One region of the Chromobacterium sp. W521 genome, then DNA from elsewhere that is predicted to be linked to it. Evidence: predicted binding sites of a transcription regulator. Region 1 holds the regulator's gene; the other holds the start of a gene.
The links. Region 1 encodes HrcA, which represses chaperone genes, less so after heat shock. Its sites were predicted from a motif close to ATTAGCACTCGNNNNNNNCGAGTGCTAAT; they were not measured.
Positions count from the first base shown of each region.

Region 2: the regulator HrcA is predicted to act here: its motif matches at 1,918-1,946, upstream of rpoH (RNA polymerase sigma factor RpoH).

Region 1 is NZ_JBRBAF010000006.1:154,390-168,981, reverse strand. Features, by position in the region: gene ACUXV1_RS11175 (NAD(P)/FAD-dependent oxidoreductase) at 1-238, opposite strand, end outside; gene ACUXV1_RS11170 (4-hydroxyproline epimerase) at 241-1,242, opposite strand; gene ACUXV1_RS11165 (GntR family transcriptional regulator) at 1,616-2,311, shown strand; gene ACUXV1_RS11160 ((2Fe-2S)-binding protein) at 2,850-3,128, shown strand; gene ACUXV1_RS11155 (FAD/NAD(P)-dependent oxidoreductase) at 3,125-4,522, shown strand; gene hcnC (cyanide-forming glycine dehydrogenase subunit HcnC) at 4,525-5,796, shown strand; gene recR (recombination mediator RecR) at 6,048-6,650, opposite strand; gene ACUXV1_RS11140 (hypothetical protein) at 6,656-7,111, opposite strand; gene ACUXV1_RS11135 (YbaB/EbfC family nucleoid-associated protein) at 7,182-7,520, opposite strand; gene dnaX (DNA polymerase III subunit gamma/tau) at 7,528-9,432, opposite strand; gene mltB (lytic murein transglycosylase B) at 9,506-10,516, opposite strand; gene hrcA (heat-inducible transcriptional repressor HrcA) at 10,757-11,779, opposite strand; gene recA (recombinase RecA) at 12,089-13,141, shown strand; gene recX (recombination regulator RecX) at 13,150-13,605, shown strand; gene ACUXV1_RS11105 (SRPBCC domain-containing protein) at 13,608-14,066, shown strand; gene alaS (alanine--tRNA ligase) at 14,143-14,592, shown strand, end outside.
Region 2 is NZ_JBRBAF010000010.1:223,658-238,249, reverse strand. Features, by position in the region: gene ftsY (signal recognition particle-docking protein FtsY) at 1-172, shown strand, start outside; gene ftsE (cell division ATP-binding protein FtsE) at 233-886, shown strand; gene ftsX (permease-like cell division protein FtsX) at 883-1,791, shown strand; gene rpoH (RNA polymerase sigma factor RpoH) at 1,977-2,840, shown strand; gene ACUXV1_RS17430 (Wzy polymerase domain-containing protein) at 2,912-4,696, opposite strand; gene ACUXV1_RS17425 (Wzy polymerase domain-containing protein) at 4,772-6,697, opposite strand; gene ACUXV1_RS17420 (pilin) at 6,648-7,085, opposite strand; gene ACUXV1_RS17415 (pilin) at 7,098-7,517, opposite strand; gene ACUXV1_RS17410 (adenosylmethionine--8-amino-7-oxononanoate transaminase) at 7,714-9,066, shown strand; gene ACUXV1_RS17405 (hypothetical protein) at 9,168-10,670, shown strand; gene proB (glutamate 5-kinase) at 10,870-11,988, shown strand; gene ACUXV1_RS17395 (ABC transporter substrate-binding protein) at 12,067-13,140, shown strand; gene ACUXV1_RS17390 (hypothetical protein) at 13,188-13,595, opposite strand; gene ruvB (Holliday junction branch migration DNA helicase RuvB) at 13,716-14,592, opposite strand, start outside.

The DNA of each region.
Region 1 (14,592 bases):
AGCGCACCGCCAGCGGCCCCAGCGGGTCCAGCAGCCAGCCAGGCAACCGCCGCCAGACGCCGGGCTCGGCCAGCGGGATCACATCACTGACCGCCAGCGCGCCGGCGTTGCCGTAGCTGGTTTCCCGCGCCGGCTCGCCGCGGTCCAGCAACAACACATCCAGGCCGGCCAGCCGCAATTGCAAGGCCGTGGCGATGCCCACGATGCCGGCGCCGACGACAATGACTCGCTCGCTCATGCTCAGGCCACCTCGAAGCCATGAACATAGGGATCGGCGTCGTCCAACAGGATGCGGTTGTACGCTGTGAAGCGCGCCCAGCCCTGCACCGAAGGCACGATTGCCGGGTAATCTCCAACCTGGGTCTCCGCCAGCACTCGGCCAACGAACTGGCTGCCGATAATGCTCTCGTGGACGAAGCTTTCACCAACGGCGAGCAGGCCGCGCGCATGCCGCTGCGCCAGCCGCGCCGAAGTGCCGGTGCCGCATGGAGAGCGGTCTAGCGCCGACTCGCCGTACAGCACGGCGTTGGCCGCGCTGGAGCCGGCGTTCTTGGGCGCGCCGGTCCACAGGCAATGACGGACGCCGCTGATATTCGGGTCCAACGGGTGGACGATGTCGTAATGCCGGTTCAGGTATTCGCGCAGTTCACGCCCCATCTCCACCAGTTGCGCCGGCGAATAATCCGCCATGTCGCGGTAGCCCGGCTGCGCCTCGACAATGGGATAGAAGTTGCCGCCGTAGGCGATATCCACTCGCAAGCGGCCCAACGCCGACACCTCCGCCTCCACGTCGCGCAAATAGAGAAAAGACGGCACATTGGTCAGCGTTACCGCGGCGACCTTGCCGCCCTCCATCCGATATTGAGCCGCCACCTTGCCCGCTGGCGTGTCCAGGTTCAACACCCCGGGCTCGGCCGGCCTCACCAGCCCGTGTTCCAGCGCCATGGTGACCACGCCTATGGTGCCGTGGCCGCACATCGGCAGACAGCCGCTGGTCTCGATGTACAGCACCGCGATATCGCAATCCGCCCGCGTCGACGGATACAGGAAGGCGCCGGACATCTGCGCATGGCCGCGCGGCTCGAACATCAAGCCGGTGCGTATCCAGTCATAGCGACGAATGAAGTCCAAGCGCCGCTCCGCTTGCGTCTCGCCTTCCAACTTCGGGCCGCCGTTCACTACCAGCCTTACGGGGTTGCCGCAGGTATGCCCATCCAGACATTCGAATTCGCGCACCGCCATGTTCTTGCTCCTCGCATGTGATGTGGCCACTCTAACCCCGTCATTTTTTGAATACAATTTTTACAGTTCAAGATGGAGATGCGCCAGCGTAGAGAAAGCATTGATTTACATTAAATTAGATTTTTTATTCAATAAAATCATTGCTTTATGTTTTGTTGCTTTTTATCATCTTGCATTGCAGCATGTTTGATATCATGGAAAATCGTGATAACCATGCAAAAAATCATCAATATTTGAATACAAAAATACACACCAATCCGTAAACAGAACCTACAAAGATCAAAGCCGGCCGCAATCAAGCCGCCCTTGCCTTGCCATTGCCGGCCCACTCCGCGCCTGTGATAATTTGAGGATTCCAACCGTCGACACCGCCATGCCTCGAACCACCGCCCCGCGCCAAACCCTCACCGCCACCACGACCGACACACTGCGCCAGCGCATCTTGCTGGGAGAATGGCCGGCCGGCACTCAACTGCGCCAGGAAGCGCTGTCCAAGGAACTTGGCGTCAGCCGGGTGCCGCTGCGAGAGGCGCTGCGGCAACTGGAGGCAGAGGGCTTGGTGGCGATTACCGAGCGGCGCGGCGCGGTGATCGCCCAACTGTCGCTGCCGGAAGTGATGGAGTTGCTGCGGGTAAGAGTGCTGCTGGAATGCGATATGTTGCTGGAGGCCGTGCCGCGGCAGACTCAGGCGGATCTGGATGCGGCCGGGGCGCTGCTGACGCAATTTGAAGAAGCGCTGCGCCGACGGGATGTCGGCGCCTGGGGCATCCTGAATTCACGCTTCCACCTAGCGCTTTATCAGGCGGCCAACCGGCCGCAAACCCTGGCGCTGATAGAGCAGCTTCACAACCGCACCGACCGCTACACGCGGATGCAGATTCTGCTGACCAATTTCAGCGACCGCGCCCACCGCGAACATAGCGAAATGCTCGAATTGTGCCGTCGCAAGGATGCAATCAGCGCCGCAGCCTTCTTGCGACAGCACATTCTGAACGCGGAAGAGGCTCTGGAGGCCTGGTATCAGGAGCACCAGAGCGAAACCGGCCGCAATGCGCGCAAGCGGCCCTGAAACCCACCTGGAAAAATTCCGCAAGGGCTTGGTTTCAAACAAAAAAGTCCTGAAGCACACTATATCCAATGACTAAAATAATGATATTGACATCATTTTTCAAGCCATTTGATTATAATCAATTAATGTACAGTTTTGAAAATGCTATACGCATTAAAATAACAGAAAAACATATTATTCCAACGGTTTAACAACACGCAAAACCCACACAACTATTTGTTTTTTAATTAAAAACAAATAGACCACCCTCTTGCCGCACTCACTGACGCAGCCAATCTGTATACATCTGATTACAGAAATCTGTACATTGCCTGTATCCATACAATGCGATAACAATGCTGCGACAATTTAAAAGCGATTCATCATAGTTAGACTACGGCAGACGCCATATAGTCTGATTGTCTGACTAAAATCAGACGCGACAAAATCGCTCGCAGCCGGAAAAGACTGTCCACTCTCCGGCACCTCTTTCGTGTCAGCAGAACCAGAACGAGCTATTTCGATGCCAAATTTAGACAGAAAATATGACATTCAGAAATTGAATGCAGATCAAATCGCCATTAACATCAATGGCAACACCGTCGTCGCCGCGCAGGGCGAGACCGTACTCAGCGTGCTCAACGCCGTTGGCTTGCGCCGCGTCAGCCGCAACGACAGCCAGCAAACCATGGGTTCCTACTGCGGCATGGGGGTATGCCACTGCTGCCTGGTGCGCATCGACGGCCGCTACAAACGCCGCGCCTGCCAGACAGTGGTGCAAGCCGGCATGACCGTGGAGACCGCGGCCAACCGCATTGAACTGGAGGGCCTGCAATGAGCATGCGCCCCATCATCGTCGGCGGCGGCCCCGCCGGCATGGCCGCCGCCATCGAGCTGGTCAACCATGGCCAGCCCTGCACGCTGATAGACGAAGCCTCGCGTCTGGGCGGCGTGGTTTACCGCGGCCCCTTGCGTCAAGGCGTGACCCTGGACTACCTGGGCGAACGCTACCGCGACGCCATGCAAGCTCTGCACTCGGAGTTCGCCAAGGTCAGCCACGCGGTAGAAGTCAAACTGAACACCCGCATCGTCGGCGGCGAAGCCGGCCAATGGCTGTACGCGTTGAATGAACAAGAAAAGGTCGAGAAGATCGACTTTGAGCAATTGCTGCTGTCCGCCGGCTGCCATGAGCGCAGCGTGCCCTTTCCAGGCTGGACCCTGCCCGGCGTGATCATGCTGGGCGGGCTGCAATTGCAGATCAAAAGCGGCGTGGTCAAGCCGCTGGGCCGCACCACCATTGTAGGCACCGGCCCCTTGCTACCGCTTGTGGCCTGTCAATTGCACCGCACCGGCGCAGAAGTCCAAGGCGTCTACGAGGCCAGCTCCTTTGGCCGCATCGCCAAGGAAACCCTGGCCATGCTCAACAAGCCGCAGCTGTTCCTGGACGGCCTGAGCATGCTGGCTTACCTGAAACGCCACGGCGTGCCGCTGCACTACGGCTGGGGCGTGGTGGAGGCAAGCGGCCAGCAAGAGGTGCAGGAAGTCACCGTCGCGCCGTACGACGACAACTGGACGCCGGATCTGAACCGCGCGGTCAGCCTGGCCACCGAAACCCTGGCGGTGGGCTACGGCTTCATTCCGCGCACCCAACTCACGCAGCAAATGTGCCTGCGCCACGCTTACGACGCCGACGGCTTCCTCAAACCGGAAATCAACGGCTGGCAACAGAGCAGCGAAGCCCACATCCATCTGGCCGGCGACATCGGCGGCCTGCGCGGCGGCGAAGCCGCCATGCTGAGCGGCCGTATCGCCGCCCAGTCCATGCTCAAACAAAGTGGCGCGATCAGCGCCGAACTGGCCGAGAAAAATCGTCAGCGCTATCTGACGGAGTTGAAGGCGGTGCTGCGCTTCCGCGTGGGCATCGACAGCTTTACTCAGCGCGGCAGCGGCCAGTTGACGCTGCCGCGGGAAGACACGGTGATCTGCCGCTGCGAGAACGCCCTGCGCAAGGATATCGACTCCGCGCTGGAACAAGGGGTGCAGGACTTGATCAGCCTGAAGATGCGCACCCGCGTCAGCATGGGCGACTGCCAGGGCAAGATGTGCGTCGGCTATTGCAGCGACCGCCTGCGCGAGCACACCGGCAAGGCGGACGTGGGCTGGATCCGGCCGCGCTTCCCGCTGGACCCCTTGCCCTTCTCCGCCTTCCAAACCGAAACCGAAGAGGCCTGACCATGAGCAGACAATACGACATCGTGATTGCCGGCGGCGGCGTGATCGGCGCCTCTTGCGCCTACCAGCTGTCCAAACGCAAAGACCTGAAAATCGCGCTGATCGACGCCAAGCGCCCCGGCAACGCTTCGCGCGCCTCCGCCGGCGGCCTGTGGGCGATCGGCGAATCGGTGGGCCTGGGCTGCGGCGTGATTTTCTTCCGCATGACCTCGGCCAAAAACAAGCGCGAGGCGGCCGGCGCCGCCATCGCCGTGGACGCCAGCACCCCGCACATCCTGCCGGAGTCCTTCTTCAATTTCGCGCTGGCCTCCAACGCGCTGTATCCAGCCCTGCATCAGGAGTTGATCGAAAACCACGGCATGGATTTCAAGTTCGAGGAGACCGGGCTGAAGTTCGTGATCTACGACGAGGAAGACCAACTCTACGCCGAACACATCGCCGCGCAGATCCCCCACCTATCCGATCAAGTTCGCTGGGTGGACCAGGCTCAGCTGCGGGAAAACGAGCCCTATATCAGCCACGAAGCCACCGGCGCGCTGGAATTTCTGTGCGACCATCAAGTCAGCCCCTTCCGCTTGACCGACGCCTACACCGAGGCGGCTCGCCAGAACGGCGTTGACGTGTTCTTCAACACCAATGTCACCGGCGTGCTCAAGCAAGGCTCGCGTGTCACCGGCGTTCGCACGCTGGAAGCCGGCGAATTCCACTGCCACACCCTGATCAACGCGGCCGGCTCCTGGGCCGCCGAGCTGAGCCAATGGGCAACCGGCGTCGGCATTCCGGTCAAACCGGTCAAAGGACAGATCGTGTTGTCGGAAAAAATGCCCAAGCTGCTGCGCGGCTGCATCACAACCAGCGATTGCTATATCGCGCAGAAAGACAACGGCGAGATCCTGATCGGCAGCACCACCGAGGACAAGGGCTTCGACGTCACCAACACCTATCCGGAAATCGCCGGCCTGGTCAAAGGCGCTATCCGCTGCCTGCCCGAGATGCAAAACATCAACATCAAGCGCTGCTGGGCCGGCCTGCGCCCCGGTTCGCCGGACGAGCTGCCCATCCTGGGCCCGATGCAAGGCGTTGACGGCTACCTGAACGCCTGCGGCCATTTCCGCACCGGCATTCTGACTTCGGCCATCACCGGCGTCATGCTGGACGCGCTGGTGCGCGGCGAGACGCCGCCGCTGGACGTCACCCCCTTCCTGGCCGACCGTTTCAACGCTCCGGCCACCCAACCGACGACACAGAAAGCCGACGAACCGGCGCTCTCCTAAAACGCGAAAGCCCGCACGCATGCGTGTGGGCTTTCACACTGATTCAGATGTTCCTCTGTTACAGGCCGGCTAGTCCGGCCTGCTTTTTTTGCCCTCCTGGCCAGCCCTACAAAGCGGCTCAAGTCTCGCAAGCAAAGACGAGACAAGGCGAAACCGAACAAATAGCGGAATGGTCAAGTGGTGCATGAGCATTCTGAGCTTGTACTCACCATGCAAGGCTCCACGAAGCGAGGCAGGCTTTGAACAGGCTCTTACTGGCCAATGCCGCGGCGCTCATATACCGCCTGCGCCAAAGTGCCCAGATCGACGTATTCCAGTTCGCCGCCCACCGGCATGCCGCGCGCGATGCGCGTCACCTTCAGGCCACGCTCCTTCAGCAGCTCGGCGATCATATGCGCGGTAACCTCGCCTTCCGCGGTGAAATTGGTGGCGATGATCACCTCCTGCACCGCGCTGTCCGCCGCCCTCACCAGCAGCTTGTCCAGATTGATGTCTCGCGGGCCGACATTGTCCAGCGGCGAGATGCGGCCCATCAACACGAAATACAAGCCATCGAAGCACTTGGCCTGTTCCAGCGTCAGCAGATCCGCCGGCATCTCCACCACGCACAGCAAATCCTGACGGCGCTCCTCGTCGGCGCAGATCGGACACAGCGGCGTTTCGCTGAAAGTATTGCAACGCTCGCAGTGGGTCAGCTGAGTCAAGGCCCGGTCCAGCGCGCGCGCCAGCTTGTCCGCGCCCTTCTTGTCGCGTTGCAGCAGATGGAAGGCCATGCGCTGCGCGGTTTTGGGGCCGACGCCCGGCAACACTTTCAGAGCGGAGATCAGGTGATCTAGAGCGGGAGGGTTCTTCATCGCTTTCACAATCGGTAAAAACGGCGGCGCAAACGCGCATGCCGCCAGGCAAAGACCAGACGGAAAATGCCGTAATGCAGTGTCAAAAGCCAGGGGGCGCGCGGCGCGAAGCCGACGCGATCCACTACTTCGCAGCCATCGGGCAAGGCGCGCACCCGCCGCCGGTGCAGCCAGCGCCGCTGGGTCAGCATGGTCGAACGCTCGTCGAAGGCGCCCGGTTCCAGCCGCGTCAGCCCCAAGTCATCGTATTCCACCGGCAGCAGGCCAAACAGCAGAATCCAGCAACGTCCGATTTGCGCCGGAGCCGTCAACCCGGCAGGCAGGGCCTTGCCCGGCAAGCGCATGTGGAGCCAGGGCCACAATTCGTCGTTGACGCCTGCGGCGCGGGTGGCGTGCGCCCACACCCTGTCGGCATTCACGCTCAGCCGGCTGCGCACGGTGAAATGGGCGAATCGGCGCATGGCTACCCCGGGATCAACGCAAAAATGGCCCGGCGCGCGCCGAGCCATCCGGATGCCGAAATCGTCGCGATCAGAACGGCAGCTTCATGCCGGCCGGCAGGTTCAGACCCGCGGAAAAACCGGACATCTTTTCCTGGGTGGTGGCTTCCACCTTGCGCACCGCGTCGTTGAACGCGGCGGCGATCAGGTCTTCCAGCATTTCCTTGTCTTCCTTGGCGTCGTCCAGCAGGCTGTCGTCCAGGCTGACGCGCTTGACGTCGTGAGAGCAGGTCATCACCACCTTGACCATGCCGGCGCCGGATTGGCCCTCCACTTCCACCTTGGCCAGTTCTTCCTGCGCCTTTTTCATATTGTCCTGCATTTGCTGGGCCTGCTTCATCAGGCCGGCGATGCCACCTTTGCCAAACATAATCGTTTCACTCCTTCACGGGTTGAATGGTTTCGATGAGCAGCGTCGCGTCGAATTCGCGCACCATTTGCTGCACCACCGGATCGTTTTTCATATTCTCGCGCGCGATGTTCAACTGCTCCTGCCGATGGCGAGCGTCTTTCATCGCCGGCGTTTCCAGGCCCAGCTCCTCCACCGTCACGGCCAATTCCACCGGCCGGCCGAAGCGTTCGCTCAGCGCTAACTTGAGCTTGTCCTGATAATCGCGGCTGGTCATGTGGCGGAAGCTCTCCGGCACCGCCAGCGCCAGGCGATCCTGGCTCCAGTCCTTCAATACCGCATTATGGGCCAGCATGCGCGCCGCGCCCAGCTTGGCGCCCAATTCGGTCACCAAGGCCTGCCAGTCGCCGTCAAACTGATAATCGACCGCTTCCTCCGGCTCTTGCTGCAGATAGGACGGCATCTCCTCGTCCGCCGCGGCGCCCTGATCCCAAGGCACATCGTCGGGGCTGACGTCGCCGTCGCTATCATCGTCCTCGTCATCCGCGGCTTCCGGCTTGGCCGGCGGCGCGACCGGGCGGGCCGGAGCAGCTTGCGGCGCGGCTTGCGGAGCCGGCCTGGCTTCCGGCGCGGCAGGCTCGGGTTCGGGTTCCGCCGCCGGGGCGCTTTCCTGTGCCGGGGGCGGCGCGGACTGACGCGGCGCCGGCGAACTCAGGCCGGCGGCCTGCAAAGCGCGCGCGGCTGGCGAAATCCCCCCAGGCGCGGCCGGGGCCGACTGCGCTGGCGGCTGTTGCGGCCGCGTAGACGCGACGGCGGCAGGCCGCGACGGCGCGGACTCCGGCTGCGTGTTGGCCGGGTGGAAGGCCAGCATGCGCAGCAGGGTCATATTGAAACCGGCGTGCTCGTCCGGCGCCAGCGCCAAGTCTTTGCGGCCATGAATGGCGATCTGGTAATACAGCTGCACGTCCTGCGGCGAGATGGCGTCCGCCAGCGCCTGCAACGCGTCGCGTTCCGGCTCGTCCTGGGCGATCGCCTGCGGCACGGTCTGCATCAGCGCCAACTGCTGCAACAAGACCGCCAATTCGCTCAACGCGCCTTCAAAGCTGACGCCGCGCTCGGCCAGGCTGTCGGCTTGCGCCATCAGCTGCGGGCCGTCGCCGGCCGCCAACGCCTGCAGCAAGGCAAACAGGTAACGGCGGTCCACCGCGCCCAGCATCGCGCGCACGCCGTCTTCCTTCACGTCGCCCAGACCGTAGGCGATGGCTTGGTCCAGCAGCGACTGCGCGTCGCGCATGGAGCCGGCGGCCGCGCGGCCCAGCAGGGCAAGCGCCGGCGCTTCGTAGGCGATGCCTTCCACATCCAACATATGGGCCAGATGGCCGGCCACTTGCTGCGGCGTCATATTGCGCAGCGAGAACTGCAAACAACGGCTCAACACCGTCACCGGCACCTTCTGCGGGTCGGTGGTGGCCAAGATGAATTTGACGTGGGCCGGCGGCTCCTCCAGCGTCTTCAGCATCGCATTGAAGGCGCTCTTGGACAGCATGTGCACTTCGTCGATGATGTAGACCTTGAAGCGGCCGGAAGTTGGCGCGTACTGAGCGTTTTCCAGCACTTCGCGGATATTGTCGATGCCGGTGTTGGACGCGGCGTCGATCTCCAGCAAATCGACAAAGCGGCCGGTGTCGATCTGACGACAGGCCGAGCATTCGCCGCAAGGCTCCGCGGTGGTGCCGGTTTCGCAATTGAGGCTCTTGGCCAGAATCCGGGCGATGGTGGTCTTGCCCACCCCGCGCGTCCCCGTCAGCAGATAAGCGTGATGCAGACGCTGTTCTTTGAGGGCGTTGGTCAAGGCGCGCACCACGTGCTCCTGGCCGACCAGATCGGCAAAGCGCTTGGGACGCCACTTACGGGCAAGGACTTGATAGCTCATGGGGGCGGATTTTAATGGCAATTGCCGCGCGTGGCGACAGGTTTCGCGCCGCCGCGGCGGGCGGCGCGCGGCGTCACGGCTGGGCGGCGGCCTGGCCCGCCAGGTAGCGCTGGCGCAGCTGATCCGCGATTTCCTGCACTGCCTTGGCGTACAGCGTGCTGCGGTTGTAGCGGGTAATCACGAAGAAGTTGTTGAGGCCCAGCCAGTATTCGGTCACGCCGGGCGCCGTTTCCAGCGGCACCAGCACCGCCGGCACGTCGTCGGCCACCGGCGACTGCGGCGTCACGCCCATTTTCTTCAACTCGCCCACGGTGTAATGCAGATTGAACTTGTCGGCGATCAGCTGATCGACCTGTGGCCCCGGCTGGACGCTGGCCGGCAGGATGACGTCGTCGCCGTGGCGCCAGCCGTGGCGCTGGAAGTAATTGGCCACGCTGCCGATCACGTCGTCCGGATCGCTCCAGATGTCGCGGTGACCGCTGCCGTCGAAATCCACCGCCCATTTTCGGAAGCTGGACGGCATGAACTGCGGCCAGCCCATCGCCCCGGCGTAAGAGCCCTTCAGCGTCAGCGGGTCCTTGCCCTCCTCCTTGGCCAGCAGCAGGAATTCGGTCAGCTCCTTGCGGAAGAATTCGGCGCGGCGCGGGTAATCGAAGCCTATGGTGGACAAGGCGTCCACCAAGCGGAAAGATCCGGTGTTGCGGCCGTAATGGGACTCCACGCCCAGAATGGCGACGATGAGCTCCGGCGCCACGCCATACTGCTGCTCGGCGCGCGTCAGCGCGGCGGCGTTGGCGCGCCAGAACGCCACGCCGTCTGCGATGGTCTTTTCTCCCACCGTGGAATTGCGGAACTGATACCAGGGCCGCGAGGTGGACGGCTTATCCAGTATCTTGATGATGTTGGGCTTGAGTTCGACGTTGGCGAATACAGCCTCCAGCTCCGGGCGGTTGAACTGGCCGCCTGCCACTTGCTCGTCGATGTAGCGCTGAACGTCCGGACGCGCCAGGAAAGCCGCGTCGGCCTGTGCCAGCTGGAAGGAGAACAGGGCCGCCAACGGGGCCAGTTTAAGCAGAGATTTCATGGGCTGGTTTCTGAATAAGCGTTTTTGACTTAGCCGCGCTTCTTTCAAAAGAGCACGGCGCGAAAACTAAAAGCCACCGAGCGGCCGGCTCCTGGCGTTAGAGCCTGTTTACGAGCTCGCGAGCAAGAGCGAGACAAGGCGAAAACGACCGAAAAAGCAGAATGGCCAAGTGGTACATGAGCATTTTGAACTTGTTTTTAACGCTGTATCGCCGCAGCGCGGCAGATCGTAAACAGGTTCTTAGACCCGGAACGACAAGGCGCTGGACACCAAGCGCGCGGTAATGTCGACAATGGGTATCACCCGCTCGTAAGCCATCCGAGTGGGGCCGACCACGCCCAACGCGCCGACCACCTGCCCGTTGATCCGGTAAGGCGCCGTCACCACCGAGCATTCGTCCAGCGTCACAACGCCTGACTCCTCGCCGATGAAAATGTTCACGCCCTGGGCTTCCCGCCCTTGATTCAGCAGCTTGAGCAGCTCGGTCTTGCGTTCGAACACGCTGAACAACTGGCGCAACCGCGACAAGTCCTCGGACAGGTCGCTCACCTCCAGCAAGCGGCTGCCGCCGGCCACCACCACCGCGGCGCTGCTGGCGGTCATCGAACTCTGCCCCAGGCGGATCGCCGCCGACATCAACTCGGCGATGTCGCCCTGCAACTGACGCAACTCGTCCGCCACCCGGCTGGCGATGCTGCCCAACCCCTGACCGGCGTAATGCTGATTGATGAAATTGCCGGCCTCTATCAGCTCCGACGGCGTGTAGTCGCGCTCAGTCGTCAGCAAGTGGTTCTGCACGTCGCCGTCCAGCGTCACCAATATCATCAGCACGCGCCGCTCGGACAGCCGCAGGAATTCAATCTGGCGGAAAGCGATGTCGGAACGCTGCGGCGTGACGATCACGCCGGCGAAATGAGTCAGTTCGGACAACAGCGAGGACGCGGACTGGGCGACGCGCTGCGGGCTGTCCGGCTGCAAATTCAGCTCCAACTCGTGCAGCGCCGCCTCTTCCAAGGGCTGGATGGTGAGCAGACGATCGACGAACACGCGGTAGCCGCGCGCGGTGGGCACCCTGCCCGCCGAGGTATGCGGGGCCGCGATCAGCCCCATCGCCTCCAGTTCCGCCAGCACGTTGCGGATGGACGCGGACGACAGTTCGACGCCGGGCAGCATTGACAGGGTTTTGGACCCCACCGGCTGGCCGTCGACGATATAGCGTTCGATCAGAACCTTGAGCAGGTGTTGCGCGCGTTCGTTCATCATGATGGCTTCATTGTACACAGGGTGGACACTTGTAAAAGTGGTCGCAATCACAACTTTTTCAAGCGAGATCGCGGTTTCCCGTTCCGAAGGACGGTATCGCCGGCAAGCGGCTCTGCCGTTGACCAAGGCTTTATGAGATAATCGACGACATCTTTTCGACTATCGGCGCGGCAAGCGCGAGCGCGGCGGGGCAGCCCCGCCGGCGCCGCGCAAACCCCTGTCCGGCATCGGGTTTTTCCCGCCGCCATGGACACGGGCCGCCGCTAGCCGACCATTCATTTTGTTTAGCGCCCCCACACTGGAGACAGCATGGCATCCGAAGACAAGAGCAAAGCGTTGGCCGCGGCCCTTGCCCAAATTGAAAAGCAATTTGGCAAGGGTTCGATCATGCGCATGAGCGACAACCAGATCAACGAAAACTTGCAGGTAGTCTCCACCGGCTCGCTGAGTCTGGACTTGGCGCTTGGCGTCGGCGGCCTGCCGCGCGGCCGCGTGGTGGAAATCTACGGCCCGGAGTCGTCCGGTAAAACCACCCTGTGTCTGCAAGCGGTGGCCGAGATGCAAAAATTGGGCGGCACCTGCGCCTACATCGACGCGGAAAACGCGCTGGACCCGCAATATGCGCAAAAGCTGGGCGTCAAGGTCGACGACCTGCTGATCTCGCAGCCGGACACCGGCGAGCAGGCGCTGGAAATCTGCGACATGCTGGTGCGCTCCAGCGGCGTCGATCTGATCGTGATCGACTCGGTGGCCGCCTTGGTGCCCAAGGCTGAAATCGAAGGCGAGATGGGCGATAGCCACGTGGGCCTGCAAGCCCGCCTGATGAGCCAGGCGCTGCGCAAGCTGACCGGCAACATCAAGCGCACCAACACCCTGGTGATCTTCATCAACCAGATCCGCATGAAGATCGGCGTGATGTTCGGCAACCCGGAAACCACCACCGGCGGCAACGCGCTGAAGTTCTACGCCTCCGTGCGCCTGGACATCCGCCGCACCGGCGGCATCAAGAAGGGCGAGGAAGTGATCGGCAACGATACCCGCGTCAAAGTGGTGAAGAACAAAGTATCGCCGCCGTTCCGCCAGGCCGATTTCGAAATCCTGTACGGCGAGGGCATCTCCCGCCAGGGCGAAATCATCGAACTGGGCGTCAAGCACGGCTTCATCGATAAATCCGGCGCCTGGTACGCCTACAACGGCCAGAAGATCGGCCAGGGCAAGGACAACACCCGCGAATGGCTGAAGGCCAACCCGGAAATCGCGGCCGAAGTGGAACGCAAGATCCGCGACGCGGTGGGCATCAAAGTGGAAATCACTGAAGGCCAACCGGACGAAGAGTTCGCGGACGACGCGCTCGACGCCTGATTCCCTGAATGGAAAAAAGCCTGAGGGCGCGAGCCGTCGACCTCCTGTCCCGCCGCGAATACACGCGGCGGGAACTGGAGCGGCGGCTCGCTCCATTTGCGGAAAGCCCGGAACAACTGACCGCGCTGCTGGACGAGCTGGCCGAACGCAGCTGGCAGTCCGATCAACGTTTCGCCCAACAGTTCGCCGACAGCAAGGGGCAACGCTACGGCAGCCGCCGCCTGCAGCAGGAAATGCGCCAGCGCGGCGTGGATGCCGAGCTGATCCGCGACGCGCTGCAAGACCGCGACGACCTTGCCGCCGCCCAGGCGCAGTGGCTGAAGAAGTTTGGCCACCTGCCGGCCACGCCGCAGGAACGCGCGCGCCAGATCCGCTTTCTGGCCGGACGCGGCTTCCCGATGTCGGTGATCGGCAAGGTGCTCAGCGGCGTCGACGACGACGACTTTCCCGCCGACGAGGACTAAGCATGCAAACGCGCAGCATCGCCACCCATATCGACATCGACGCTGCGCCGTCCGCGGTCTGGCGCGTGCTGTGCGACTGGGCCGCCTACCCGGAGTGGAACCCCTTCATCGTCGGCCTGCACGGCCGCCAACAGATAGGTTCGCGCCTGGTGGTCAGCATTCACCCGCCCGGCCGGCCGCGCCTGACCTTCCGCCCGCGGCTGGAAGTCTTGCAAACGACGGATGAACTGGCGTGGCTAGGACGCGCGCTGCTGCCGGGCCTGCTGGACGGCCGCCATAGTTTCCGCCTGGAAGCGCTGGCGGACGGCGGCACCCGGCTGCATCACGGCGAAACTTTCAGCGGCCTCTTGCTGCCCTTGTTCGGCCAGGCGCTGCTGGCCGATGCCCGCAAGGGTTTCGAATTAATGAACCAGGCGCTCAAGCGCCGCGCCGAAACCCTTGCCAGCGCGGGCGCGGCTTGACACAATCAGCTGTCCGCGCCGCTCTGGGCTTGAGCCCCCAAAGCGGCCCAGAATTCGCAATCTTACGAAATCAAACATGAAAACCTCTGAAATTCGCCAGAAATTCCTGGATTTCTTTGCCGGCAAAAACCATCAGGTGGTGCCTTCCAGCAGCCTGATTCCCGGCAACGACCCCACGCTGATGTTCACCGTCGCCGGCATGGTTCAGTTCAAGGACGTATTCCTGGGCTTTGAAAAGCGCGATTACACCCGCGCCACCACCAGCCAGAAATGCCTGCGCGCGGGCGGCAAGCACAACGACCTGGAAAACGTCGGCTACACCGCGCGCCACCATACCTTCTTCGAAATGCTGGGCAACTTCAGCTTCGGCGACTACTTCAAGCAAGACGCGATCACCTTCGCCTGGGAATTCCTCACCGGCGAGCAATGGCTGAACCTGCCCAAGGACAAGCTGCTGGTCACCGTCTACGCCTCCGACGACGAAGCCTACGACATCTGGCACAAGAGCGTGGGCCTGCCGGCCGAC
Region 2 (14,592 bases), on a different contig from region 1:
CGGCCTGACCGGGCTAATCTTGAGCAAGCTGGACGGCACCGCCAAGGGCGGCGTAATCGCGGCCATCGCCAAGCAACGCCCCGTTCCGCTGCGCTTTGTCGGCGTGGGCGAAAGCATAGACGACCTGCGGCCGTTCAAGGCCAAGGACTACATCGACGCGCTGTTCGACTGAACGCATCAGCCATTGCAAGCTCTCACTCTTGCCGTCACCAGCTAACGCGGGAACAGAATAATGATCCAGTTCGACCAGGTCACCAAGCGCTACCCAGGTGGCAACGAAGCTCTGAAAAACCTGTCTTTCAACATTGATACCGGTGAGATGGTCTTTCTCGCCGGTCACTCCGGCGCAGGCAAATCCACCTTGCTCAAGCTCATCGCCGGCATAGAGCGCGCCACTGCGGGCGGCGTGGTGGTCAACGGCCAGAATCTGTCCAAGCTGCGCTCCAGCCAGATTCCCTACGTGCGCCAACACATCGGCCTTGTCTTCCAGGATCACAAGATCCTGTTCGATCGCAGCGTGTTCGACAATGTGATGCTGCCCTTGGACATTATCGGCTTTGACCGCCGCGACGCAGCCAAGCGCGTGCGCGCAGCGCTGGACAAGGTTGGTTTGCTCGGCAAGGAAAAGAGCATGCCGATCCGTCTGTCAGGCGGAGAACAACAGCGCCTGTGCATCGCCCGAGCCGTGGTGCACCGCCCCAGCATCCTGCTGGCCGACGAACCCTCGGCCAATCTGGATCGCGCTTATGCGCTGGACATCATGGAATTGTTCAAATCCTTCCACCAGGTGGGCGTCACGGTGCTCATCTCCGCTCACGATGAAACCCTGATGGAAGACTACGGCCGCCGAATCATTCGCCTGCGGGAAGGACAATTTGCCGCATGAAACATTATCTCTATCTGAACTGGCAAAGCGCCAAGCAAGCGCTGATCAAAATTTTGCGCCAACCTTTCGGCAGCTTTTTGACCTTGCTGATGCTGTCGCTGGCGCTGGCCTTGCCGCTCTCGCTTTATTTGACCGTCAGCAGCGTGCAGGACTGGGTGGGCCGCTTGAGCGCCACGCCGCAAATCACCTTGTTCATGGAGCAGTCATCGGAAGAAGCGGATCTCGCCGCGGTCACTTCCACCTTGACCCATCACCCCAAGGTCAAGAGCTACAGCTTCGTCAGCAAGAACAAGGCGCTGGCGGACATGGAGAAACGCAACGGCCTGCCGGGTTTGGCCGATGGCCTGGACAGCAACCCGCTGCCGGACGCCTTCGTCGTCACGCCAAAGGCGCTGGAGCCCCGCGAACTGGAGATGCTGCAAAAGGAACTGTCCGGCCTGCCCATGGTGGAACAAGCGCAGTTCGACGCAGACTGGGCAAAACGCCTGTACGGCATGGTGGAAATGGGCAAGCATCTGACCTGGTTCATGGGCATCGCCCTGGGACTGGCGCTGGTGCTGGTGACCAATAACGCAATCCGCATGCAGATCCTGGCGCGGCAGGACGAAATCGAGGTCTCTAAATTGATAGGCGCGCCGGACAGTTTCATCCGCCGCCCTTTCATGTACCACGCGATGTGGCAAGGCATCCTGGCTGGCTTGGCCGCTTGGGCGCTGACAGGCTGGTTGACCTCGGTCGCCAACCCGGCGATTCGCGAATTCGCCCAGTTGTACGGCGAACGGGTGGAGCTGCGCAATCTGAGCCCGGTCGAACTGGCCGTCGCCGTCGCCGTCTCCGCCCTACTGGCGATGCTGGGTGCCCGCCTCGCTTCCGACCATCATCTACGCAAGATAGAACCCAAATGAAACGCGGCCGCTTGCCAGCGCATGTAAGCAGCGCAACAACTGTTAATCAGAGCAGAGAGCGTCGGCGCATCGGCTGCGTTACTATCGAGCCGATAGGAAAAATCATTGACGCTGGAACCTTTCATTGCTAGCACTCTCCATATACGAGTGCTAACATATCACTACCCAAGGAGGTAGTTATACAGATGACCACAACATTTGCTTTGCCCGTCCCGTCCACCAGCGGCAGCCTGGAGCAATACATCCAAGCTGTTAACAGCGTACCCATGCTGACGCCTGAGCAGGAAAACGAGCTTGCAACGCGCTTTCAGGAGCAAAACGACCTGGAAGCCGCGCGCCAGCTGGTGCTCTCGCACCTGCGCGTGGTGGTATCAATTTCCCGCGGCTACTCCGGTTACGGTTTGCCGCAAGCCGACTTGATTCAAGAAGGCAATATTGGCCTGATGAAGGCCGTCAAGCGCTTCGAACCCGATCGCGGCGTGCGCCTGTTCTCTTTTGCCGTGCACTGGATCAAGGCCGAGATTCACGAATTCATCCTGCGCAACTGGCGTTTGGTGCGCATTGCCACCACCAAGCCTCAGCGTAAGTTGTTCTTTAATTTGCGCAGCATGAAGAGCAGTTTCTCCGCGCTGTCGGAAAACGAGGCCCGCCAAATCGCAGCCGATCTAGGCGTCAAGCCGGAAGAAGTCCGCGAAATGGAAACCCGTATGAGCGGCCAGGACGTCGCCTTGCTGGCTGACGACAATGACGACGACGGCTACGCGCCGATCGACTGGCTGGCGGACCATCACAATGAGCCAACCCGCGAGCTTGAACGCCGCGCGTTCGACCATCTGCAGACCGAAGGCCTGCAGCAGGCCTTGGCCACTCTGGACCCGCGCAGCCGCCGCATCGTTGAAGCGCGCTGGCTAGCCGACGACAGCGGCTCCACGCTGCATGAGCTGGCAGCCGAATTCGGCGTATCCGCTGAGCGTATCCGTCAGATTGAGGCCAAGGCACTGGGCAAGATGAAGACCGCGCTCAGTCAGGGCGTGGTGATCGAAGGCTGAACCCTTCCCCGCTCAATAAAAAACCACAGGCAAAGGCCTGTGGTTTTTTTGTGTCCCATCATCGAAGGGGCTTATTCGGGCATGGTCTGGTACTTGGCCGGCAACTTGGCGTAAGCTGCGCGAGCCACCACGCGCAGAGGTTCCCATTCCGCCCTATCGTCATCCAGGGTATTCAGGAACACACCGGCGTAAGTCGGAAAAGAGGCCAGCGTCGTCTGCAGGGTCTGCTCCGCCTTAGCTTGTTTTCCGGCCAACACCTCTAGCTGCGCGCGTTTCAACATCACTTCCGGATAGGGACGGAATGCGGTTAGCCGGTTCTCCAGCGCCAATTTACTCTCTAGCTGCTCCGGCCCAACTTTCAAGTAGTCATCCACGGTGTAAAGTGCGTGGTAGGCGAATAACGGTTTAGTGTCGGCGATCTCGATCAGCCGCTCCATTCTCGCAGCATCGCGCTTGGCATCATTAGTCGGCGTATAAAGGCCCACCAGCTCCCAGAACATCGACAGACTACTGATTGACAACCAACCCACCCAAACCAGCGCCGCGAACAATGGCAGACGCAGCGGCCAAGCCAGCTGACGATCACCCCGCGGCGCCATAGCGGCGAAGATCACCAGCATCGCCAGGAAGTAGTAATACCACAGTGGATACTCAAGCATGCTGTGCGTCAGGGTCACCGCCAAGCAGCCCAAGGCCAACACCCCTTCCAGGGTGGCGCGACGACCAAAGAACGGCCACAGCACCCAGACAAAGCCGCCGACGATCAGCAAAGTCGCCACGCCCCCCATCTCGGCCAGCAATTGCAGGATCAGGTTATGGGAGTTGGTAAACAAACCGCTGTTGAAACCGGATGCGGCAAATTGTGGCAGCGGCTGCAAACGCACACTCTCCGCGGCAAACTGCGACCAACCCACCCCCGTCAGCGGATGCGACTGGAAGCTCAGCCATGCTTTATGCATTTCAGCGAAGCGCCGCGACCCCATATCGTCGCCGTTAGCCGCCAAGCGGGCGAGACCGGAAGTGTTTTGCAAGTTTTCATGCGTCAGCCAGGAAATCAACTGATTGAACCAAGGCAGGGCGAACTGCATCGCCAACACTACCAGACAAGACAGCCACATCGCCCACAGCATCCGGCGTGATTCCGCACTGCCGATGCGCCAATGCCAGAGCGCCGCCAGCCCGGACAGGGCCACCAGGTACAACAGAATGGTGCGCGAACCCGCCCACCCCAGCATCAAAGCCAGGCCAAGCACGAGAATAGCCAAGCCCCAGCGTGGCAGCCGGTCAGCTGCATACAAGTACACCCCAGCCACCACCGACCACATCAAATAATGTGCGTATTGATTGCGTTGGCCGATATGACCAAAGATATTGCTGGTGGGGTGAGAGCCATCGTAGAACAAGCCCAGCTCCGCGGCGTAACCCGTCAGCTGAGCCACGCCTATCGCCGCCTGCACCAAGCCGCCAATGATCAAGGCCCAAGCCAACCAAACCGCAAACGGCCGCTCCCCCATTTCCTCGCGCAAAGACACGGTGACAGCCGCAAGCAAAGCGGCAGCCAGCCAGGCCAAGGCGGTGGCGTAATTCATCCCTGGGAACAGCGCATCCACCCAAAACGGCTGCCCTGCCCAGAGCAGCCCCATGCCCAGACACCACCAGGCGCTGCGCGGCATGCGCCGGAACAATCCCCCGCTGGGCAACAAGAAAACCGCCGCCGCCAGCAGCAGCCAGACCACATTGATTTCGCCAAACCACTGCGGCAACGGCACATAGTGAATGCGCGAGGCGAAAGGCAGGATGGCGATGAGGCATAGAGCCAGCATCGCCACGTATGTGGAAAATCTTTGAGCGCTCATATTACGGCTGTCGTTTGCTAGATGGAGGACGCAGGATACCGCAAGCACGCGCTCAAACAAACCGTATCCTGGCGGTCAAAACAGCGGTTTGCGTGTAACGGGGGCGGTCACGGTCATCACTGCAGCCAACTGCGCGGCCTCACTATGAGGAGGGTGTTGGGCGTATGCTTGAGCAGCAACCATAGCCAGCTGTCTCAGAGGGACAACTTGGGGACTATTTTGAGAGGCTAACATACCTACAAAACCATTCACATAGTCTGGATAATTAGCGATTGCCATCTTTAATGATTTATTCGCCCCCACCTCGTCGCCACCCAGAGCCCGCAATATCGCCAACTTGAGTAGCACATTAGGGTATGGACGGTAACGGGCCAGCATTTCAAAATGAGCAAGTTTTATATCCAGTTTTTCACTTGTAGGCACCATATAATTAGCCAATGCCATATCCACATCTCTTGCCCAGAATGGATTCCTTCCAATATTTGACAGACCCTCCAATCGAACAACATTATCTTTTTCATTTAATGACGGAGCACTATATTGAACAATCGTCCAAAAATAATTTAATCCCACTAGAAAATATAACAAAAAACCCACTCCAAATAAAAATGACAATCCTTTCACAAACCTAGGGCGAAGCGAAACACTCCACTCACCACCTTTCACCAAAGCACAAATCAAAATAAACATAATTAAAAAAGGCATATACCACATGGGATACTCAAACATGCTATGCACTAAAATCACCACAAAAACACAACACAACCAAAGACTTTCTTTATCCTTCTTCACCTTCTTCAACAATCTAAAAAACAGATGACATAAACCCAACGCTACAGGAACAGTCCCAAATAAACCGGTCTCAGCCAGCAACTGGAAAAACAGGTTATGACTATGAGTAAAAAGCGAGCTCTCTGGTTGTTTAGGCAAACCGGAAAACCATTCCATCTTTACCGTCTCTGCAGCAAACCCTCCCCATCCAACGCCAAACCATGGATGCCCCATAAAAACCAGCCACGCTTTTGTCCACTCAATCCGCCTCCGTGCCCCCAAGCCACCATCCATGATACGATCTGAGCCGCTAACAACATTAATAGGGAGGCCTACTTTACTTAGTAGCAGCATAATCTCGCTATTCAAAAGTTGAAAGCAAAACATCAATAGCGCCGCCCCCACTACAGCCCAAGCAAACGACTTTACCTCACTACGGCCTTTTCCATAATCCGCCAAGCTTCGATACCAGTACCACACCAACATCAAGGTCAACAACATATAAGCCAAGGGCAAACGAGCTCCAGACCAAGAAATTGCCAAAATCACTGGCAGCAAAAAAAGTAAAACGAATCTGTATCGCATGCGACCTATCGCATACAAATAACAAGCTGACAGAACCCCCCAAAAAAGGAAATGCGCATACTGATTCCGCTGCGCAACATTTCCAACCACCTCTAAAGAGCTTGGACTATAAACAATAAACCCATAAAAATACTGCCCCATCCTTAACGCCTGAAAAATACCAACAAAAGATTGCAGCAGCGCGAATACAACAACAACCTTAGCTAGCACCTCAATCAAAGAATTAATATCAGACGACTTCAAACAGCTCCGCAGCAACACAACAAACAAAACCAAACCAACAAAAACAATAGCAAGCTGACTATAGAAAACTGATTGCAACATCACTATAGCAACAACTAACAAAACCAATTCAAGCCAGGAAACGTATACTTTTTCCAATTTTAAAAAACATAAGCAGAGCATGGCCAAACCAAGCAATGCAAATGCAGAAGCATCTGACACCCAATCAGGCAGTGGCGCATAACGCAACCAGCTCATGAACGGTAAAGAGATCGCCAATGCTGTCAAAAAAAATGAAAGCAATTTTATGTTTTTATCCATAGCAAAAAGGGTGCCGAATGGCACCCCCCCTTTGATGCAAGTTTTTTTAGTATCAGTTGCCGGCACGGCAGTTAGCTGGAAGCCATTGAGGGCTAAGTGCACTAGTACCGGAAGCTCCGCACGTCCAAGTAATCGAACCACCTGATGCAACAGGGGTCAGTGTCAATTGATTCTTATTAGCATCAATCAATGTGGTGCTATAGGTAACCGTAATTACACCGCTCGTACCAACTTGCACATTGGTTACCGAGTTACCACTGATCGTTGCCTGCAGACCAGCAGATGTATTAGATCCCGGAAAAGAGCCATTTGAGGCATAAAATTCAGCAACTGCTGTTTTTGCTGCAGAAGCCAAACTTAAGCCTTCTGAAACCCTGGCCCGCTTTGTGTAATCCTGATACGCGGGAATGGCAATTGCGGCCAGAATACCAATGATAGCTACCACTATCATCAGTTCGATAAGAGTAAAACCTTGTTGGGATTTTTGCATTACATGCTCCATTTAATGACAAGACGAAGGCACATATTGAGCATAAGCCGCACCGGTTGAGCACGACCAAGCAACAGTACCACCACTAGCTACAGGGGTAAAGATCACAGTCAGGCCTGAGACCACACTGCTATTAAACAACACAGTCACAGTGCTCACTCCACTACTGATTCCAACCTGCACATTACTGACATAATTTCCTGCCAAAGTATTCGGCAAACCCGCGCTAGCATTAGTGCTTGGCCAAGTATTGCCAGCCAGATAGTATTCTGAGACCGAGGTTTTGGCCTGATCCGCATAGGTCAAGCCTTCCGCCACTTTGGCTCGAATCACATAGTTCTGGTACGCTGGGATCGCAATCGCAGCCAAAATGCCGATAATAGCGACAACAATCATTAGTTCAATCAAAGTAAAACCAGCCTCCTTCCTCATCACTCGACTCCAGGGCTTGTTTTATAGAGAGCGGTTCATGCAGAAAGTATGCCAGCCCCTTCCCCACTCTCTTTCCTACTAATTCCGCTAGCCATAAATAGCGCAGCAGGTAGGAATGTGACGTTTTTGGGCAGTCCGCAGCCTTCTCCCTCCCTGTGATAGCATCAAACTCTTGATTTGAATACATAGAACAGAGATGAGCGATAACCAAACCTGGCTGCAGCGCAGCTTCAACACCGTATGGCACCCTTGTACACAGATGAAGCGTCACGAGGCTTTGCCCATCGTCCCTATCGCCAGCGCGGACGGCGTATGGTTGAGCGACTTCGACGGCAAGCGCTATCTGGACGGGGTCAGTTCCTGGTGGGTCAATTTATTTGGCCATGGTCATCCGCGTATCAAGCAGGCGATCAAGAATCAGCTCGACACGCTGGAGCACGTGATGCTGGCTGGTTTTACGCATCAGCCCGTAGTGGAGTTGTCGGAGCGTCTGGCCAAGCTCAGCGGCTTGGCCCATGTGTTTTATGGATCCGACGGCGCGAGCGCCACGGAAATTGCGCTCAAGATGAGCTTTCACTATTGGCGCAACCAAGGGCAAGCGGGCAAAACCCGCTTTATCAGCCTGGAAAACAGTTATCACGGTGAAACCGTGGGCGCCCTGGCCGTCACCGATGTTCCCTTGTTTTCCAGCACCTACGCCGGCTTGCTGAGGCCAGGCCTGCGCGCACCGTCACCTGATGCCCGCCGCGCACTGCCTGGCGAAAGCGCTGCTGATGTAGCACACAGAGCGGCCCAGGCGCTGGAAAACCAGCTCTCCAAGCATGCGGGAGAAGTCGCCGCGGTCATCGTGGAGCCATTGGTGCAAGGCGCGGCCGGGATGGCGATGTACGACCCGTTCTATCTGAGCGAGCTACGCCGACTGTGCGACCAATACCAAGTACACTTGATCGCGGATGAAATCGCCGTCGGCTTTGGCCGGACCGGCAGCCTGTTCGCCTACCAGCAAGCCGACATCATGCCGGACTTCCTCTGTCTGTCCAAAGGCATCACCGGCGGTTTCCTGCCGCTTTCCTGCGTGTTGACCAGCAGCCCGATTTATCAGGCCTTCTACCACGATGATGTCACTCGCGGTTTCTTGCATTCACACAGCTATACCGGCAATGCGCTGGCATGCGCCGCGGCGCTGTCGGTTCTGGATATCTTCGCGGAGGAGGATGTCCTGGCGGTTAATGCCGCTAAAGCCCAGCGTTTCAATACGATGATGGCGGGCTTGCAAGCTCGCCCGGACGTCAGGAACTTCCGCCACAAGGGCATGATCTGGGCTTTCGAAGTCGACACTTCCCGCGCCGACTTCGCCCAAGCCTGTTTTGCCGCGATGCTGCGCCGTAGTTGCCTGTTGCGCCCCATCGGCAACACCGTGTATTTCATGCCCCCCTATACGATCACCGAGGAGGAGATGGCCTTTCTGATCGCCGCCACCGAAGCCACTCTGGAGGAACTGGCGCGCGCATCCAACACCGCCGACGGCCAAAGCATCGCTTTGCCGTGATCCGCCTTGCCATGGCGGGGTGAGTGCCCATAGCATGGAAACGGCACAATTTACATTGTGAATCGCCTTGCATGCCGCCGCCCACCCTGCCAGAACAAACTATGGATCCTCTGCTGATAAATACTCAACCGGATAGTGTAGCGGCATGGCTGGAGCGGCTGCCTTTCACCGATCTGCCCGAATGCGGACGCTTATTGAGCCAGTCCATGCAAAACCTGTCCCGAGTTCCACTGGACAGCCATTTGCGCCACAAGCTCCTGAAGTTGTACCTGAAAGCGGTGGATCGCTATTACCCGCTGCTGGAAAACGAGATTCGCCAACACGACAGTTTAGGGACGCCAAAGGTACGCCAGCTGGCCTTGCTGAGCGTCGAGCTGTTCGCTCTGATTTTCATCACTTTCAAACAGACTCTGCACGACCGCCTTGCCAAACGCGGTCTGCTTGATCGCGAGCACCCTAAAATCGAGCTGATGGCCTACACCATGATGGCGGCGCGCCAGCTACTGAGCATCAGCCAGCAATGCTATAGTCCGATCACCCCGGACTTTTGGTACGACTGCCACCAGTTGCATGTCTTCGCCAGCGGCCACGGCTGGCAAGACAAAGGCCTGGCCAACGATGACTCCATCCATACCATCTACTTGCAGATTCTATTGATGGGGCTGACCCCCAGTAACCGCCTCGCCCCCACCGAGCAAGCCTTATCGCGACAGCTGATCTTCGATCTAGCAGCCAAGGCCCAACTGATTCCGGTGGAGGCCTTGACCCAGCCAGTGCATGGCTATCTGGTGGATCAACAAATCGACTCTCCGCCGCGCTTTCTGCCGATTTCCGCAAGCAAATTGGGCCCCGGCTGCTTTCTGCTAGATCTGGAGCCGCTCAGAGACATCCTGGAGAAAAGCCGAGAAGCACTGCAAAAAGCGCAGAACAATCGCCAGCAAGGCCTGATGGTAGACGAATTGCAGTTGCTATCCTTGCTGGTGGAAGAATGGCATCAACCCAAACGTCGCCGTCATCCGCGGCTCAAGACTCAAACCATCATCGAAATCGTCGCGGCACTGCCTGGCATCTGGTTCCACCGCAACGATCTGAGCTGGCAGTTGCCCGGCATCTCCACGGAAGAGGACACGCCTCGCCACCGGCCGCCGCCGCCGCCCTGCTTGCTGGCCATATCCAATCAGAGCGATACCGGCTTGCTACTGCACGGCCAACCGCGGGATCAATCCCTACGAGCAGGGGAACTGCTGCTGGTCACCCCGCCAAATCAGCCGGAGAACGCTAAGCTCGGCATCGCCCGCTGGGTTGCGCTTCGCGCGGATGGACGGGAAATCGAATGCGGGGTGGAGTTTATCGGCGGGCCGCCCCAGCCCGCGCTGGCCATGCCCAGCATTACGCATCCCGGCGATCACTTTCAGTTCGCCTTGCTGCTGGCCACGCCAGCGGGAATGCCCAGACTGCTGTTGATGGCTGGACGCCCGTATAGCCAGTTACGCGAATTCCGCCTACATGATGGCGAAGGGGAAAGCCTGATCCGGGTATCGCGTTTACACACGCAGACTCCGCTTTTCCAAATCATGGAATACCGCGATAGCGAGCATTTCTGACTCAGATCAAGCTTTTATCTTGCCGCGGACCCTGCCGAATTGCGCGGTCCACATCAAAGCCCGTGTAATCAACAGGCTGCCGACACCATGATGGCGCCGCTTTGCCGCCATCGGATCTCCGCCCCGCCGGAGACGGTCCGACATGCTCTTTTTCGGGTAAACTCCCCCGCATCTATCGTTTTGACTCATGGAGTTTTGGATGCGCTCGGTTATTCACGCCGCGGACCGGATTGTGGTCAAAGTCGGCTCCAGTCTCGTCACCAATGACGGCAAGGGCCTGGATATGGCGGCGCTCAATCGCTGGGCGGCGGAAATCGCCGAATTGAAACGGCGCGGCAAACAGGTGGTGCTGGTTTCCAGCGGCGCGATTGCCGAAGGCTGCCAACGACTGGGCTGGACCGTGCGCCCCAAGGGCGTGCATGAATTGCAGGCCGCCGCCGCAGTGGGCCAGATGGGCCTGTGCCAGGCGTATGAAACCGCCTTTCGCGGCTTTGGCTTGCAGACCGCGCAAATCCTGCTGACCCACGAGGACTTGGCTGACCGCACCCGCTATCTGAACGCCCGCTCCACGTTGACGAGCCTGTTGAACCTGAACGCGGTGCCCATCATCAATGAAAACGACACCGTGGTCACCGATGAAATTCGCTTCGGCGACAACGACACCCTGGGCGCGCTGGTCACCAATCTGATCGAGGCCGACGCGCTGATCATTCTCACTGATCAGCAAGGCCTGTACAGCGCGGACCCTCGCAAACACCCCGACGCGGGATTCATCCATGAAGCCATTGCCGGCGAGCCACGTTTGGAAGAAATGGCCGGCGGCGCCGGCTCCAGCGTGGGCACCGGCGGCATGATCACCAAGATTCTCGCCGCCAAGCGCGCGGCGCGCAGCGGCGCGGCCACGGTGATCGCCTGCGGCCGCGAGCATCAGGTGCTGCCGCGCTTGGCGGACGGCGAGGGCATCGGCACCCAGTTGCTGCCGCCCACCAACCGCATGGCGGCGCGCAAGCAATGGTTGGCCGATCATTTGAAATTATCCGGACGCCTGGTTCTGGACGCCGGCGCGGCGCAGGCGGTGCGGGAGCGCGGCACCAGTTTGTTGCCCATCGGCGTTTGCGCGGTGGAAGGCGATTTTCTCCGCGGCGAGGCGGTGGCCTGCGTCGATCAAGAAGGCAAGGAAGTCGCGCGCGGCCTGGTCAACTACAGCTCCAGCGAAGCGCGCACCATCATGCAGAAGCCCACCCGGGAGATTGAAGCCGCACTCGGCTATATGATCGAACCGGAACTGATCCATCGCGACAATATGGTCGCTTTATAACGAATGCGGCAGCGCCTCGACGCCTCCGCTACGTCTTCGTTTTTCCATTCCATTCTTTGAACTAAAGGATTCACGCGTATGAAAAAGCTGGCCCTTTCGGCGCTTCTGGCTCTGACCTGGGGCTCGGCAATGGCCGAGGACGTACTCCATATCTATAACTGGAACAACGCCTTATCCGCAGACACCGCCAAGCGTTTTGAACAATCGTGCAAATGCCGGCTGGTGCAGGACTATTACGGGGACAACGAGGAGATGCTGGCCAAGCTGGCCGCCGGCGCCAAAGGCTACGATATGGTCTTCCCCACCGCCTTCGCCGTCAGCACTCTGATCAAGCAAGGCAAAACCCAGCCGCTGAACAAGGCGCAGTTGCCCAACTGGAAGAACCTCAATTCAGGCTACCTGAAGCTGAACGCGCCGTTCGATGCCGGCAACAAGGTGGCAGCGCCCACCGTGGTGTCGCTGACCTTGCTCGGCTACAACGAAACCCAGTTGCAAAAAGCCGGCGTGTTGCCGCAGGCCAACAGCTGGGCCTTGATCTTCGACCCGGCGGTGCTGGCAAAAATCAAGGGCCGGGTCACCGTACTGGACTCGCAGCGCGAGCTGATGTCCGCCGCCCTGCTCTACCTGGGCAAGGATGCCAATTCCACCCATCCCGCCGATTGGAAAGCCGCTGCCGAAGTGATCCGCAAGGCCAAGCCCTACTGGGCCGCCTTCAACAACCAGAGCTACATCAAGGAACTGACCGTAGGCAATATCTGGGTGGCCCACGGCTATTCCAACGATTTGTTCCAAGCGCAACAGGACGCGCAGCACGCCAAACGACCGTTCAAACTGGGCTACCAGCCACAGAAGGAAGGCAATATCCTGGCGGTGGACAATATGGTGATTCTGAAGGATGCTCCGCGGCCGGACCTAGCCCACCGCTTCATCAACTTCATGCTGGATGGCAAGAACGCCGCCGAAATCTCCAACCAGATCGGCGCGACCAACCCGGTCAAAGCGGCCGAAGCTTTCTTCAAACCGCAGATCAAGGCCAATCCGGTGATCATGCTGAAGCCGGCCAAGGGCAAGTACGTGGCGCTGAAAGATCTGGACGTGAAATCCCGCCGCGATTTGAACCGCCTGTGGTCGCAGATCAAGATCGGCCGCTGAGCCAGGCCCCGTTTCAACGAAAAATCCCGACCATGGTCGGGATTTTTTCATTCTTCGGGAGGCCGCTCGCCTTTACGCATCTCCACCGCCTTCATGATCACATAGGCCAGCATTGCGCACAGGAAGAACAACAACATAACCCAAGCAATCGAGCGCAGCGTATCGATGAAAGTGTTGAACAACTCCAGCAACCATCGTTCGCCGGTCAGCTCCATCACGGTGCTGCCCTTGCCCGCGGTCGGCGGCAAGTACTTCTCCAGCGACCACTGCCGCACCCCGCCGGAAACGCCGGTGACCACGATGGCGAAGAAGATGTACTTGCGCCAGGCGTCCGTCAAATCACGCCCCAGGACCCGCGCTAGAATCTTGTTGACCGCCGGATCGAAAAACCGCGCGGTGAATATCGAAGTGGCGATCGCCACCGCCAAGGTCAGGCCGAACAAAGCGTAAAACATAATCATCCCCCGCCGCAGCGGAATGCGTGAAAGTCAGAATTGTACGCCTGCGCGCCGGCGCAGGCGATCAGCGGATGGCCATGCGGATGCTCGCAAGCGACAAGGCCGGGGCTCTGCGCGTCAATCTCTCAACGGCAAACCAAAGTGCTGATAAGCCAGCGCCGTCGCCATCCGACCGCGCGGGGTGCGCTGCAGATAGCCTTGCTGGATCAGGAAGGGTTCGATCACGTCCTCGATGGTGTCGGTGGACTCGCCGATGGCTGCCGCGACGTTGTCCAAGCCCACCGGCCCGCCGGAAAACTTCTCCAAAATGGCTTGCAGCAGCTTGCGGTCCATCACGTCCAGGCCGGCCGGGTCCACGTCCAGCATCGCCAGCGCGGCGTCCGCCACCTGGGAGCTGACCACGCCGTCGGCCCGGACTTCGGCGTAATCACGCACCCGGCGCAGCAGCCGGTTGGCGATGCGCGGCGTGCCGCGGCTGCGGCGCGCCACTTCAAACGCGCCGTCGTCGGCCAGTTTGACGTTCAACAAGCCAGCGGAACGGTTGACGATGCGGGTCAGTTCCTCCGCGTTGTAAAACTCCAGCCGCGCGACGATGCCAAAGCGGTCGCGCAGCGGATTGGTGAGCATGCCGGCACGAGTGGTGGCGCCCACCAGAGTAAACGGCGGCAGATCGATCTTGACTGAACGCGCCGCCGGCCCCTCGCCTATCATGATGTCGATCTGATAATCCTCCAAGGCCGGGTAAAGGATTTCCTCCACCACGGGGCTCAGCCGGTGAATCTCATCGATGAACAGCACATCGTGCGGTTCCAGATTAGTCAGCAGCGCGGCCAAATCCCCGGCCCGCTCCAACACGGGTCCGGAGGTCTGCCGCAGATTGACGCCCATTTCGCGGGCCACGATATGCGCCAAGGTAGTCTTGCCCAGCCCAGGCGGGCCGAACAGCAGCACGTGGTCCAGCGCTTCGCTGCGGCGCTTGGCCGCCTCGATGAAG